3 regions of the Halopseudomonas sp. 4NH20-0008 genome follow, and region 2 is predicted to be linked to each of the others. Evidence: predicted binding sites of a transcription regulator. Region 2 holds the regulator's gene; each other region holds the start of a gene.
The links. The regulator sigma-54, encoded in region 2, starts transcription at its own class of promoters, with help from an activator protein. The targets are predictions, from matches to a motif close to ANTGGCATNNANNTTGCTNT.
Positions count from the first base shown of each region.

Region 1 (5,062 bases), on a different contig from region 2:
GCCCAACTGGCCCGCGACAACTCCACCTGCCCATCCGGCCGCAGTGGTGGTGATCTGGGCTCCTTCGGTCCAGGTCAGATGGTCAAGGAATTTGATACCGTGGTGTTCAGCGCCCCGGTCAATCAGGTTCAGGGCCCGGTGAAAACCCAGTTCGGTTACCACCTGCTGGAAGTGACCAGCCGCCAGGATTGATCACATCAACGGCCGGAACAGCGCCATGAAACTGCATCTGAACAAGACCTCGCCCTACGCCCGCGTAGCGCGCATCACGGCACTTGAGCTCGGCCTGGATAACCAGTTGACGCTGTGCTGGAGCGATCCCTGGACAGATGAGCCGGCGCTGGTTGCGGTTAATCCGGCCAGCCGCGTGCCTACCCTGATCACCGATCAGGGCATGGCCATCAGTGAGTCGCTGTTGATTGCACAATACCTGGACAGCCATGATGGTCAGGGCCGCCTGCTACCGGCCAGCAACCTGGCGGAAGTACTGCACAGGGCCGGGCTAGGACAGGGCTTGATTGACGCAGCATTCAATACTGTTATTGCACGCAAGTATCTGGGCGAGGATGCCGACGAGACCGTGCTCGGCCAACGCCGACTACGGGCGATTATTCGCAGCCTCTCAACCCTGGAACGTATGTTCGGCAGCTCTACGGCTACAAGGATCGATCTGGGCGACATCGTCATTGGTGTGGCCCTGGCCTATCTGGACTTTCGCTTGGCAGAGATTGACTGGCAGGCCACCTGCCCTGCCCTTGTTGACTATCAGGCGCGCTTGCTTGAGCGCGACAGTTTTATCCAGACCGGTTTCAACTGAGCAGACCAGCGGCAAAGGTCAGGCCTTACCAGCAGGCCTGTTTTGCCGCTATACTCGCGCCCCGATTCGATTCCTTGAGTTTTTTGCCATGACCAGCCAGAAAGATGATCTCGACAGTAACCCGGCATCAGACAGCCTGGTCGAGTCAGTGACTGCAGAAAACCCTGCGCCGCAGACGCACTTCAAGTTTCCCTTTGCCCGCCCCGGAAGCAATACTCCAGCCGCAACAGACAAGCCCTGGCAGGCCAAGGGTATCAATCCGCGTCACGAGAAAAAGATCGGCATGGCCCCCAAGGGCACACGCCGCTCCATGGGCAAACGCTGATTACTTGACCAGCAGCACCGGCACCGGCACTTCATGCACCACCCGGGTGGCCACGGAGCCCATGACCAGATTACCCAGGTTGCTCATGCCCCGGGTACCCATGACCACCGTGTTGCAGCCGTGCTGTCTGACCGCCTTGACCAGTTCGGTTACCACTTCGCCCATCACTTCATGGCAACTGTGCAGAATACCTGCCGCCTTCAGGCGCTCGGCTGCCTTGGCATTGGTTTCAGCAGCATGATCCAGCGCGCCCGCATTCAACTGCTCCAGCATGGCGGGCGAAACATAGTTACCGTAGAGCTTGGCCTCGGTCTGCACATTGATCAGATGCACCTTGAGCTGCGGAAAAACCTTGGCAAAGTTGATCAGATAATCGACCGCGCGCTCGGCGCTCGGTGACCCATCATAGGGAACCAGTACGTTTTGCATGTGTGCTCCTGTTAGAATCGGCGAAGCCGTGAACCTTTATAATGCATTGTGACAGCCTTCCCGTGACAGCCATTGACCTGCATCAACGCCTACCGCGCTTGCCAGACATGTACATAGAACAACTGCCGCCGACTGAAAAAGGCTTGGTCAACGCTTTCTACCGCGGCCATGGCAGCGCCATGAAAGCCGGTTCACAACACAGTGTATGGGCCCTGCGGCGAACCGCCATCAGCGCTTGCCTGTGCCTGCAACCTGTTGCAGAGGGTCACTGGCTGACCGGCCTGTTTGTCGCGCCCGATCAGCGCCAGCAGGGCCATGCAGGCCGTTTGCTGCAAGCCGTTCGAGGTTATTATGCGGGGCCAATCTGGCTGTTTTGCAAACCACAACTGGCTGACCTGTATGCCCGCCAGGGCTTTATTTCCTGCACTCACCTGCCGCGCGCGCTGGACGACCGACTGCAACGTTACCAGCGTACCAAGACCCTGATTGCGCTGGTGAATCCGGGCTAATTGAGCGCTGCACAGAATATGACAGTTACGTTGCACCATGACCACACCGACACGCACCACAGCGGTGCAGCAAAAAGCCCTATAACCTTGCAGTTTTCCCCGCGTTACATATAAAAAACATATAACTCGTTGTAATTAAACAAGTATTAAAAACTGGCAAGCTAAATGCTATGTGAGTGATGCCAACGCATTTTTTTCTACGTTTGAATCACACACATGGGGTACTAGAGAATGATGAAGAAACTGACAGCCGCCATCGCAGCAGCTACCACCCTGGGTTTTGCCAACATGACTCAAGCTGAAGAGTTTGACACCATGATCGGCACTATTGACGCCAGCATGACCGCCACCCTGGCAACCGACTACATCTGGCGCGGCCAGTCCCAGACTGATGGCAAGGGTGCCGTTCAGGCCAGCCTCGACTTCGCCCATGAAAGCGGCGTCTATGTTGGTGCATGGGGCTCCAACGTAGATTCCACCGACTTCGGTGGCGCCAGCATCGAGCTGGATTACTATGTTGGCTATGCCGGCAGCATCACTGATGACATCGGCTACGACCTGGGCTGGGCCAACTACACCTTCCCAGGTAACAGCTCAATCGACGTGTACGAGTGGCTGGCTAGCGTCAGCGCCTATGGCTTCACCCTGGGTTACAAGGACACCTACAACAACGCCGACAACCACTACTACTACGTCGGCTATGATCTGTCCCTGCCCTACGACATCGGTCTGAGCCTGCACTACGCCGACAGCAACAGCAAGAACGGAGGTGTTGACTACAACGACTGGGCAGTGACTGTCAGCAAGGACGCTCTGGGCCTGGGTTGGGCACTGATGTACAGCGATACCAACATCAGCAGCACCGAGTGTACTGTAGACATTGGTTACCAAAACGATGACACCTGTGACTCCAACGTCACACTGTCTGTATCCAAGAGCTTCTGATCACATCAGGCGCCCTCTGGGCGCCTGACAGTCGCTTGCGGTAAAAAACCCGACAAGGTGTTCCACGGCGCCGAGTCGGGTTTTTTGTGGGCGCTTGTCAGGCTTCTGCAGCGCGGCGGCGTATGCCCAGATCAACACGCATACACACCGCGGCCAAAGCCAGAAAGGCGATACCCAACGCACCCCGACTCACATCCATCGGCAGTACAGCTGACAACCCTGCAGTTATTTCCTCAGGGAAAGCAGCCAACAGGCCTCCCAACGGCACCATGATAAACAGGAAGCAGTAACCGAGTGTTCTGAAGATCGTCATGCGCGCTACTCCAACAGGCTTTAATACCAGTCAGCATGACGCCTGGGGGCATGGGGGACTACTAGACTTTGGTGGAACAGCAGGGCGAGTGCCCTGCCGCTATGACTGATTGATCAGGCCTTGGGCAGCGTGACGCCGCGCTGACCCTGATACTTGCCACCACGATCGCGGTAGGACACTTCACAGTCCTCATCGGACTCAAAGAACAACATCTGTGCCACACCTTCGTTGGCATAGATCTTCGCTGGCAGCGTCGTGGTATTGGAAAACTCCAGGGTCACATGCCCTTCCCATTCAGGCTCCAGCGGCGTGACGTTGACGATAATGCCGCAGCGCGCATAGGTGCTCTTGCCCAGACAGATGGTCAGTACATTGCGGGGAATACGGAAGTATTCAACGGTACGGGCCAGGGCAAAGGAGTTGGGCGGAATGATACAGACATCGCTGACCACATCGACAAAGCTCTTTTCGTCAAAATGCTTGGGGTCGACGGTGGCCGAATGGATATTGGTGAACACCTTGAACTCGTTGGAACAACGCACGTCGTAACCGTAGCTGGAGACCCCGTAGGAAATCACCCGGCTGGCCTCTTCGCCGCGCACCTGACGCTCTACAAAGGGCTCGATCATGCCGTGTTCCTGTGACATGCGACGTATCCAGCGGTCTGACTTGATGCTCATGGTTTGTCCTGAACTGTGCAAAAAAGAGGTTGCATGTTAACGGGTTCTCGACAACGAAAAAAGCCCGGCCTGACAGGCACCCGCCCTCAGTCGTCACTGATCTGAATAGTCGGCGTCTGCGGACCCGCCATGGCGCGCTCGGCAATCCGCGCACCGACATGCCGGGCCATATCCTGATAGAGCATGCTGATCTGACATTCCGGCTCGGCCACCACAGTGGGTGTGCCCCCATCCGCCTGTTCGCGGATCATCATCGACAGCGGCATGGATGCCAGCAGATCGACCCCATACTGTTCGGCCAGACGTTCACCGCCGCCTTCACCAAACAGGTGCTCTGCATGGCCACAGTTGGAGCAGATATGAATGGCCATGTTCTCGACCACACCCAGCACCGGAATATGCACCTTGTTGAACATCTCGATGCCTTTGATCGCATCCAGCAGCGCCAGATCCTGGGGCGTGGTCACAATCACCGCACCGCTGACCGGCACCTTTTGCGCCAGCGTCAGCTGGATATCGCCAGTGCCGGGCGGCATATCCACCACCAGATAATCAAGATCGTCCCAGAGCGTCTGGGTCAGCAACTGCATCAACGCGCCTGACACCATCGGGCCACGCCAGACCACCGGGGTATTGTCATCTACCAGAAAGGCCATGGACATGACCTGCACACCATGGGCCCGCGGCGGTATAAAGAGCTTCTGATCCTTGACTTCGGGCCGGGTGCCCTCGGGTAGACCCAGCATCAGCCCCATGCTCGGGCCATAGATATCCGCATCCAGCACACCCACCCGGGCACCTTCGCGGGCCAGCGCCAGGGCCAGATTGACCGCCGTAGTGGATTTGCCGACGCCGCCCTTGCCCGATGCCACTGCAATAATATTCTTGACCCTGGCCAGTGCCTCGATGCTGCCCTGTGCGGGCGCCTTGACCACCTCGCAGCTGACCTTGATGTCCGCTGACACAACGCCCTCAACACCCTCTGCCGCAACGGTCAGCATCTGCCCTATCCCGGACACCAGTCCGGCGGCGGCATAACCGAGG
Region 1 is NZ_BAAJMD010000016.1:53,914-58,975, reverse strand. It holds gene AC27HQ_RS14870 (peptidylprolyl isomerase) at 1-192, shown strand, start outside; gene AC27HQ_RS14865 (glutathione S-transferase family protein) at 218-817, shown strand; gene AC27HQ_RS14860 (hypothetical protein) at 906-1,142, shown strand; gene AC27HQ_RS14855 (universal stress protein) at 1,143-1,571, opposite strand; gene AC27HQ_RS14850 (GNAT family N-acetyltransferase) at 1,634-2,080, shown strand; gene AC27HQ_RS14845 (TorF family putative porin) at 2,315-3,025, shown strand; gene AC27HQ_RS14840 (hypothetical protein) at 3,123-3,338, opposite strand; gene dcd (dCTP deaminase) at 3,452-4,018, opposite strand; gene apbC (iron-sulfur cluster carrier protein ApbC) at 4,105-5,062, opposite strand, start outside.
Region 1: the regulator sigma-54 is predicted to act here: its motif matches at 2,233-2,252, upstream of AC27HQ_RS14845 (TorF family putative porin).

Region 2 (5,062 bases):
ATACTGCAGCGTGACGACCCCGCACAGGCCACAACGCGTATGAATACCGAAGCCTTGACGCTGTTCCCGGACCGGGATTATGCCGAGACCGCCGAGGACGTTAGAATCGAGGCCGCCGGCAGCGTTACCACTGCCACCGGCATGAAGGTTTATCTCAATGACGGCCGCTTGGAGCTGCTGTCCACCGTACGAGGTCAGCATGAGGCGCGTTAAAACCCTGTGTATTCTAGTTTTGTTATCCGGGCCGACAACGGCTCTGGCCCTGCCTGACGATGCCAACCAACCCATCCGCATCCAGGCCAACAGCGCAACCCTCAACGAACGACAGAGCACGGCTGTGTACAACGGCAATGTCATCATTACCCAGGGCAGCATGCGCCTGACCGGTAGCCGTGTGACGCTGAATACCGACAGCGACGGTCAGGTCAGCAAGATCGTCAGCGAAGGCAGCCCTGCCAGCTATGAATCGACGCCACGGGCCAATCAGAACCCGGTCAAGGCCCGCAGCAACACGATTGAATACCACGCCGATACCGAGCGCGTGGTACTGATCAACAACGCGTTCCTGGAACAAGACGGCAATACCTTTCAGGGCGAATACATCAGCTACGACATCAATCGCCAGATTGTCGATGCCGGGCGCAACGGTGGTACCAGCGGGGCCGAGCAGCCACGCATCGAAATCACCATTCAGCCCCGTCGTCGCACCGACACCAGCGAACCCCAGCCATGACCACACTTGAAGCCCGTCATCTGGCCAAGGCCTACAAATCACGCAAGGTCGTTCGTGACGTGTCGGTCTCGATCAAGAGCGGTGAAGTCATTGGCCTGCTGGGCCCCAATGGTGCAGGCAAAACCACCTGCTTCTACATGATTGTCGGCCTGGTCAAGGCCGATGAGGGGAGCATTCTGGTCGACGGCGTGGATGTCACCCGCCTGCCCATGCACGGCAGAGCACGCCAGGGTATCGGCTACCTGCCGCAGGAAGCCTCGATTTTCCGCAAGCTCAGCGTAGCGGACAACATCATGGCGATTCTCGAGACCCGCAAGGATCTCAATCGCCAGGGCCGTGAAGGCAAACTCGAATCCCTGCTGCGCGAATTTCACATTCATCATCTGGCCGACAGTCTGGGCATGAGCCTCTCCGGTGGTGAACGGCGGCGCGCTGAAATTGCCCGTGCACTGGCCACCGAGCCCAAGTTCATTCTGCTCGACGAGCCCTTTGCCGGCGTTGACCCGATCTCGGTCAACGATATCAAACTGATCATCAAGCATCTCAAGGACAAGGGGATCGGCGTGCTGATCACCGATCATAATGTGCGCGAAACACTCGACATCTGTGACAAGGCCTATATTGTCAATGACGGTCACATCATTGCCGAAGGCGATGCCGATACCGTACTGGCCAACCAGACCGTAAGGGATGTCTATCTGGGGCATGCCTTCCGTCTGTAAAATAGGTTACAAATAAGGCATGCTGGCCACATGGCCAGCACACTGGATTCTGTCCAACCCTGAGTACAAGGTACGTCGTCTGAACATGAAACCCTCGCTCGTCCTCAAGATGGGGCAGCAGCTGACAATGACACCTCAGCTGCAGCAGGCCATCCGACTGCTTCAGCTGTCCAGTCTGGATCTCCAGCAGGAGGTTCAGGAGGCACTGGAGGCCAATCCGATGCTGGAAATGGCTGACGAGGGTGACGACGACTACGGCAATGGCGGATCCGACAGCGCAGCCGACGGCGATGATGCGCCCGCAGTGACCATTCCGGAGCCGGTGGCCATGGACGCCATCGAGCAACACAGCCAGGCTGAAGAAGAAGGCAACTGGAACGAACAGATCCCCAACGAACTGCCTGTTGATACCCAGTGGGACGATGTCTACCAGACCTCGGCCAGCTCGTTGCCAAGCAACGATGATGAGGAGTGGGACTTTACCGCCCGTACCGGTACCGGTGAGACCCTGCAAAGCCATCTGGAATGGCAGCTCAACCTGATCCCCCTGTCTGAAACCGACCAGATTATTGCTCTGTCACTGATTGATGCGATCAATGCCGACGGCTACCTGGAAGAATCCCTGGACGAGATTCTTGCCTCACTCGACCCCGAACTGGAGGTCGAGCTGGATGAAGTGGAAATGGTCCTGCACCGTATTCAGCAGTTCGAGCCGGTCGGTGTCGCAGCTCGCAACCTGAGTGAATGCCTGCTGTTGCAACTGCGCCAGTTGCCAGCCGATACCCCGCTGCTGGAGCAGGCGATGAAGGTAGTCAAGGACCACCTCGAACTGCTTGGCAGCCGTGACTTTGCCCAACTCATGCGGCGCACCCGACTCAAGGAGGATCAACTCGGTAAGGTCATCAGTCTGATTCAGACCCTCAACCCCCGACCCGGCTCGGAAATCGCCTCAGGCGAGCCTGAGTACGTGATCCCGGATGTGATCGTGCGCCGTGACAACGCCCGCTGGATAGTCGAGCTGAACCAGGAAGCCGTGCCCAAGGTCCGGGTCAACAACCATTATGCGTCCATGGTCCGCCGCGCCGACTCCAGCCAGGACAACACCTACCTGCGCAATCATCTGCAGGAAGCCCGCTGGTTCATCAAAAGCCTGCAAAGCCGCAACGAAACCCTGATGAAAGTCGCGACGCAGATCGTCGAGCATCAGCGCGGCTTTCTCGAGCAGGGTGAAGAGGCCATGAAACCACTGGTGCTGCATGATATTGCCGAGGCCGTGGGCATGCACGAGTCAACCATTTCGCGGGTTACCACGCAAAAATACATGCATACCCCGCGTGGCATATTCGAGCTCAAGTACTTTTTCTCCAGCCATGTCGGCACCGCCGAGGGCGGTGAGTTCTCGTCCACGGCGATTCGCGCCCTGATCAAGAAACTGGTCGCCGCAGAAAACCCCAAGAAACCATTGAGCGACAGCAAGATCGCTGGTTTACTGGAAGAGCAAGGAATTGATGTCGCAAGGCGCACCATCGCCAAATACCGCGAATCGCTGAACATCGCTCCGTCCAGCGAACGCAAAAGGCTGGTTTAACCAGCCTGGATCAAGAAGTCAGTACGTTACCCGTGGCACCATGGGATAACCTTGGGATATCCCATGCCACACAGTCCAACAGGAGAAGACGTATGCAACTGAATCTCAGCGGTCACCATGTTGATATTACCGAGTCCATGCGTGAGTACGTGAACGAGAAAATGTCTCGATTGGAGCGACACTTCGACAAGATCACCAATGTTCAGGTTACCCTGGAAGTTGAAAAGCTGCGGCAGAAAGCCGAAGCGACCCTGCATATTGCCGGCGGCGAAGTCGTCGCCAACTGCGAACATACTGACATGTACGCCGCCATTGACCTGCTGGTCGACAAGCTGGATCGCCAACTGATCAAGCACAAGGAAAAGAACCTCGACCGCCAACAGGGCGTCAACGACCGCTAAGGCAAACCGACGCAAAACCATGCAAATTGATCACATACTTACCCCCGAGCGCACCTTTGCCGGTGTGCAGGGGGTTTCAAAAAAACGCGTACTGGAACAGATTGGCAAGCTGGTCTCCCAGCACAGCCACCTGGACCCGGACGCCATCTATGAAAACCTGATTGCCCGTGAAAAGCTCGGTTCAACCGGCTTTGGCAACGGCATCGCCATTCCTCACTGTCGTCTGCTGGACTGCCACAAGGCTGTCGGCGCCTTGCTGCAGCTGGAAGACAAGATCGACTTTGACGCCCTCGATGGCCAACCGGTTGATCTGATCTTTGTTCTGCTGGTACCCCAGGAAGCCAACGAACAGCACCTGCAAATTCTCAAGATGCTGGCCGAGAAGCTCGACCAGGCCAGTCTGCGCGAAGCGCTGCGGGCCGCACCGGACGCTGAAAGCCTGTACCGCATCATGACCACCAGCGCGACGGGAAGCTGAGCCCCATGCGTCTGGTTGTGGTCAGTGGCCGCTCCGGTTCCGGCAAGAGTACCGCGCTGCATCTGCTCGAAGACAACGGCTTCTACTGCATCGACAACCTGCCGGCCGGTTTGCTGCCGGAACTGGCGCGTCAGGTCAATCTGTCCGAACTGGAACTGCCCAAGGTGGCCATCAGCATTGATGCGCGCAACCTGCCCAGCGACCTGAAACGCTTCCCCGAACTGCTCAAGCAGGTGCGTGATGCCGGCGTACACTGCGATGTGCTGTTTCTGGCTGCAACCGATGATGTGCTGATCAAGCGGTTCTCGGAAACCCGGCGCAAACACCCGCTGACCGACCAGAATCATTCGCTGGGCGAAGCCATTGCTGAAGAACTGAGATTGCTCGAGCCGATCATTGATCTGGCCAGCCTGAAGATCGATACCAGTCATCTGACCCTGTACCAGTTACGTGACCTGCTTAAACAACGATTGCTCGGCACTCGCGCCCATGGACCATCGGTATTGGTGCAGTCCTTTGGCTTCAAACGCGGCGTGCCGGTTGATGCCGATCTGGTATTCGATGTGCGCTGCCTGCCCAATCCTTACTGGAAGCCTGAGTTGCGTGCCTTTTCCGGCCGCGACCAGGCCATCCGTGACTACCTTGAAGCGCAACCCGAGGTAGAGGATATGTACCAGGACATTCATCATTTTCTGGAAAAGTGGTTACCTCGCTATGCCGCCGGCGAACGCAGCTACATGACCATCGCCATTGGCTGTACTGGCGGTCACCACCGCTCGGTATATATCGCCGAACGTCTGGTTCAGAACCTCACCGGCAAGGTCTCGAACCTGCTGATCCGTCACCGCGATTTGCCCTGAATCATGCCAACCACCCGCGTAGAAATCATCAACAAGCTTGGCCTGCACGCCCGTGCCGCGGCGAAATTCGTCGGTGTCGCCAACCGACACGGCTGTCAGGTACGGATCGGTAACAGCGAGGACAAGCTGGTCGATGGTAAAAGCATCATGCAAGTGATGATGCTCGCCGCCAGCAAAGGCACGGAAATCTGCATCAGCTGCGAAGGCGACAACGCCGACCAGGCCATGGCCGAGCTGCTGGCGCTGATTAACGATTACTTCGAGGAAGGCGAATAGCCCA
Region 2 is NZ_BAAJMD010000010.1:117,809-122,870, reverse strand. It holds gene lptC (LPS export ABC transporter periplasmic protein LptC) at 1-213, shown strand, start outside; gene lptA (lipopolysaccharide transport periplasmic protein LptA) at 200-733, shown strand; gene lptB (LPS export ABC transporter ATP-binding protein) at 730-1,455, shown strand; gene AC27HQ_RS11660 (RNA polymerase factor sigma-54) at 1,541-3,043, shown strand; gene hpf (ribosome hibernation promoting factor) at 3,136-3,444, shown strand; gene ptsN (PTS IIA-like nitrogen regulatory protein PtsN) at 3,464-3,922, shown strand; gene rapZ (RNase adapter RapZ) at 3,928-4,782, shown strand; gene AC27HQ_RS11640 (HPr family phosphocarrier protein) at 4,786-5,058, shown strand.

Region 3 (5,062 bases), on a different contig from region 2:
TTGATTTTAGGCGAGCTTTGCCATAGGCAAACCCGATGACGATAATCATGACTAAAATTACAAACCACCAGCTTTGCATCCATTCAGACAAACCGATGACAAAAAGGGTAAATGCAGGTAAATCTGCACCGAAGTTGGCGAAGACATCAACAAAGGCAGGAACAACCTTTAAAAGCATAATCGCTGTGACGATAATCGCAACGACAAGCACGGAGATAGGATAGGTCATGGCCTTTTTGATTTTGGCCTTCAATGCTTCGGTCTTTTCCTTGTAGGTAGCGATACGATCCAACAGTGATTCTAGCTTACCAGACTGCTCACCGGACTCGACCAAGTTGCAGAAAAGATCATCGAAGTACTTGGGGTGCTTGCGCATCGAGTCTGCCAGAGTATTACCGGCGGCTACATCGGTTTTGATTTCATTGACCAGCTTGACCAGATTAGGGTTTTCAGTTCCCTCGGCAATAATGTCAAAGGCCTGAATAATAGGTACGCCCGAGGCCATCATGGTGGCCAGCTGACGGGTAAAAAAGGCAATATCAAGGGGTTTGATTTTTTTGCCCTTACTACTAAACAGGGTCGATTTTTTCTGAATCTTGGTGACCAGTACGCCCTGCTTGCGCAGTTGCGCTTTGACCAGCGCGGCATTGGTGCCCTGGATTTCTCCCGCGACCTTGGTGCCTTTACGGTCTTTACCTTCCCATTTGAACGGGACGGTGTTTTCGACCTTGGTCTTTTTCGCCGCTACCGGCTTTCTTGCTGCTGTCTGTTGCGCCATGACTTAATCCTTGGTCACTCGGTTGACTTCCGCCAGGCTGGTCACGCCTTGCTCGACCTTCTGGAGGGCGGACTGTCGCAAATTGTGGAAGCCTTCGCTCTGGGCGACATCGGAGATCTCGATGGAGTTGCCGTCTTCCATGATAATACGCTGCATAGCCGGGGTGATTTTAACCACCTCATAGATGCCCACTCGTCCTTTATAACCGTCCTTGCAGTTTTCGCAACCCACAGGGCCATAAATTGTGATGCCGGCAGCGATTTTTTCCGGGCTGAAGCCTTCTTCCGCCAGAACCTCTTTTGGAACCTCAATGGTCTTTTTGCAATTCTTGCACAGGCGTCGCGCCAGGCGCTGGGCAATAATCAGGTTCACCGAGGTGGCAATGTTGAAAGAGGGTACGCCCATATTGCGCAGGCGTGTCAGGGTTTCTGCGGCGCTGTTGGTGTGCAGGGTAGAGAGCACCATATGTCCGGTCTGGGCGGCCTTGATGGCGATTTCCGCTGTTTCCAGATCGCGAATCTCGCCAACCATGATGATATCCGGATCCTGACGCAGAAAGGCGCGCAATGCCTGGGCAAAATCCAGCCCTTGCTTGGGTTTGACGTTGACCTGGTTGACACCCTCCAGGTTGATTTCAACCGGGTCTTCAGCCGTGGAGATATTGCGCTCCATGGTGTTGAGAATATTCAGGCCGGTATAAAGTGAAACGGTTTTGCCTGAGCCGGTCGGCCCGGTGACCAGGATCATGCCTTGTGGTTTGGCCAAGGCGCTGAGATACATCTCTTTCTGGTCTTCTTCGTAGCCCAGGGCGTCGATACCCATTTTGGCGCTGTCTGAATCCAGAATACGCAGTACGACTTTCTCGCCCCAGAGTGTGGGCAGGGTGTTGACGCGGAAGTCGATGGCCTTGTTCTTGGAGATTTTCATCTTGATGCGGCCGTCCTGCGGCTTGCGCCGCTCGGCCATATCCATGGCCGACATCACCTTGAGGCGGGCGGCGATGCGCACACCCAGCTGCACAGGAGGCTTGGCCACCTCATGCAAGATGCCGTCTGTACGAAAACGCACGCGATACATTTTTTCAAAGGGCTCAAAATGCAAGTCCGATGAGCCCATGCGCACGGCATCCAACAGCATCTTGTTGACGAAGCGGACAATGGGTGCGTCATCTGCATCACCACCACTTTCTGCTTTGTCATCGTCCTTGACTGCCTGCACATCCAGCTCATCCAGGGCATCATCGCCCATATCACCAAATCCGGCGGTTGAACTGTCGAGGAACTTTTCGATGGCGGCCTGCAGCTTGTCGTCTTCGACTATAACTGCATCGGTCATCAGGCCGGTGTTGAACTGTACATCGCTCAGGGCTTGCTGGTTGGTCGGATCAGAGATGCCCAAGAACAAACGGGTACCGCGTTTGAACAGCGGCAGTGCATTGTGCTGGCGTATCAGTTTTTCACTGACCAGGTCGTGGGGTTGTGTGTCCTTGTCAATCGCGGCCAGGTCAAGGTAGGGGTAACCGAACTCCTCGGCACAGAGCATGGCCAGATCACGGGCATTGGCCAGCTTGTGCTGCACCAGATAAGTGATAAAGGGGATCTTGTCCTGGCTGGCCTGCTTGCTGGCCTTGCTGGCCACCTGGGCGTCCAGCAATTGATCCTGAACAATACGCCGGGCCAGCCCGGAGAGCGCGGGGGTATCCATAGGCGGAGAACTGCCTCAATCCGTTATTTTATATAGAGTCGTTGCAGCGACTATAGTACAGGCAGGGCCTGCTGCACACTCCCTCTGGGTAAAAAGGCCGGCTTTGGTAGCTTGTTACGCTGTTTGGTGACAAAAAATGTCAGTCAGTGACCTGTGCTGTCGTTATTCAAGGTAACAATTGAAGCTTTTTTTGGCTGCATACCCTGATTTTTCTGCTTTTATTGACGCTGGCACGCAATGTGCTTTACTCACAACAGCCCTGTGGCTATTTACCTACATACGGAGTTGCACATGAAATCACAAATGCAGAAAGGTTTTACCCTGATCGAACTGATGATCGTTGTAGCCATCATCGGTATTCTGGCGGCCATCGCACTGCCTGCTTATCAGGATTACACTGCTCGCGCCCAAGCAACAGAAGGTCTGTCAGCTACTGCAGGGATTAGAGCTGATGTTGCTGTTGCTACAGCAGAGGCCGGTGGTAACGTCGCTGTTGCAAGCGCCGACACTCAAGCTTCTGCGGCCCTTTTGACTGGTAAGTATTTCCCCTTGGGTGGTGCAACAGTTAGTCCTGCAGGTGCAATCTCGGTTGCTTTCGGCTCTGGTGCACTCCAAGGTCAAACTATGACCATTACACCTCAAGTTGCCAACGGCCAAATCAGTACTTGGACATGTGCTGGCTTGACAAATGGTAGCCATATTCCTTCAGGTTGCCGCTAATCTTTTTGTCTGAGCGTCATCCTTTGGGTGGTTTCTAATAGCGCTCAGCAATTTAAAGATTAAAAACCCCGGTTCGCCGGGGTTTTTTGTGTCTTATGATATTTGGAACGTCCAGTCGGCAATCACCCCTACTGTTATTGGTTGAGAGGAAATACCCTCAAAGTCAGCGCGTCATCCACCCTGTCTTGGTCTTCTGTCCAGTCACGTGTGGTCTCGAACCGATATTCCCAATCACCCCTGGGGTCCCCCGAATACAGGCCGCCCTCAAATGCGCCTATCAAGCTGGGATGCGTTACGCCGTATAGCCCAAAGAGCATCCCTTCGATGTCATACAATGCTGCTGCAGCAGTCTCATCCGGTCGAGCTATCGGGCGGGAGTGAAATTGCCATTCCCCGCTTAGCAGGCCGTGCACCTCTGTATTGGCCTCTGCTGCGGTAACCGGTGAGCCGTAGGCTGCGAGCATCATCAGAGCGGCTGACGGGTTGGCTTCCAGGCCGCCCCCTTCAATGCTGCCGATCATGGGCAGCTCAAAGCTGATATGCACTGAGGGCTCAGGGTTGCGCAGGCCACCGGCAAATAATCCGTCAAGGCGCCCATGCTGGTTGCCACTGAAGTCGCCGTGGAGGTCCAGGTTCAAGGGTGATGGAAAATCCTGGTCATAGTGATCGCGGGTGATGGATGCAGTAAAGCGGGCTTCGCCGGCCAGCGGGTCACTGGAACCTGCGCTCTGCCAGGTGGTCCAGTGGCCGGTACCTGGTTCTGACAGGGCTTGCATCAAGGTGCCTTGTGACAGGGTGATTGACAGGTTGAAGCTGGCGCGTTGCACGTTGTCCCGTCCGGCGGGGCGCACGGCCTGTCCGCTGCGTTGATACTCAAGTGTATAACCCAACTGACGCCATGCTGGGTCAGGATCATGTCCTGTGCTTGCCAGCGTCGCAGAGGGTGGTGTGCTGGCCTGCGGGTCTGACGAGGTATCGCTTTGTTCTGCTCCGCATCCCTGCAGGAGCAAGAGGGTACTTGCAAGTGCGATAAGGGTGCCATACGGGTAGGCGCTTCTGCTCAGTTCCATGTTGGTTGGTCTCCTGGTTGGCAATGTCGATCATCTGCGGTCTGGTGGGTAATCCGCGGTTACAGGGTTTCACGTCATATCACTTACCCAGTCTGTTGGCACCGGGCTGGTTCAAATAGAGCTATTACTCTATTCTGTGCTTTCCAATAATAATATGAGAGAAAACCCATGTCCCTGTCCCCCTCTGCACTCGCTTTGCTGGGTCTTGCCGCCTGGATGCTGATACTGCTTCTGGTCATGGTCAATCAGCGTGGCTTGTTGGTCTTGACTGGCAAAATGGCGGTCAACGGTTTTGCCCCGGATGGCAGTAATACGCCGGCCGGCTTTGGTCAGCGCCTGGTTCGAGCCCATGCCAACTGTGTTGAAAACCTGCCTTGGTTGATGGCGCTGCTGCTTTATGCCCTGGCCACCGATCAGACCGCGTTGACTGACGGGTTGGCACTGGTGCTGCTGGCAGCGCGGGTGTTCCAGTCGGTGATGCATCTGATCAGCACGTCAGCCCTGTTTGTCTGGCTGCGATTTGCCGGCTTTTTGCTGCAGCTGCTGATTGCATTATGGTGGGTGTTACTGTTTGCCGGGCTGGCAGGCTGAGCCCTCCCTCCAGGCAATACTGCTTTCTTTAGGTCTTCCCCTGTCAGCTTGGGTCGGGCTGCACTAGACTGTGTGCATGAGCTCTAGGAGGAGACATGCGCGCACGACCCTGGATACTCTTGCTCTGTGCACTGCTGGCCTTTGGGTGGCTAGTCAGTCAGGAGATTGAACACTCGTTTTATCAATCCTACTTTATCAG
Region 3 is NZ_BAAJMD010000001.1:79,051-84,112, reverse strand. It holds gene AC27HQ_RS00325 (type II secretion system F family protein) at 1-778, opposite strand, end outside; gene pilB (type IV-A pilus assembly ATPase PilB) at 782-2,482, opposite strand; gene AC27HQ_RS00315 (pilin) at 2,774-3,202, shown strand; gene AC27HQ_RS00310 (hypothetical protein) at 3,337-4,272, opposite strand; gene AC27HQ_RS00305 (MAPEG family protein) at 4,441-4,863, shown strand; gene AC27HQ_RS00300 (transglycosylase domain-containing protein) at 4,959-5,062, shown strand, end outside.
Region 3: the regulator sigma-54 is predicted to act here: its motif matches at 2,709-2,728, upstream of AC27HQ_RS00315 (pilin).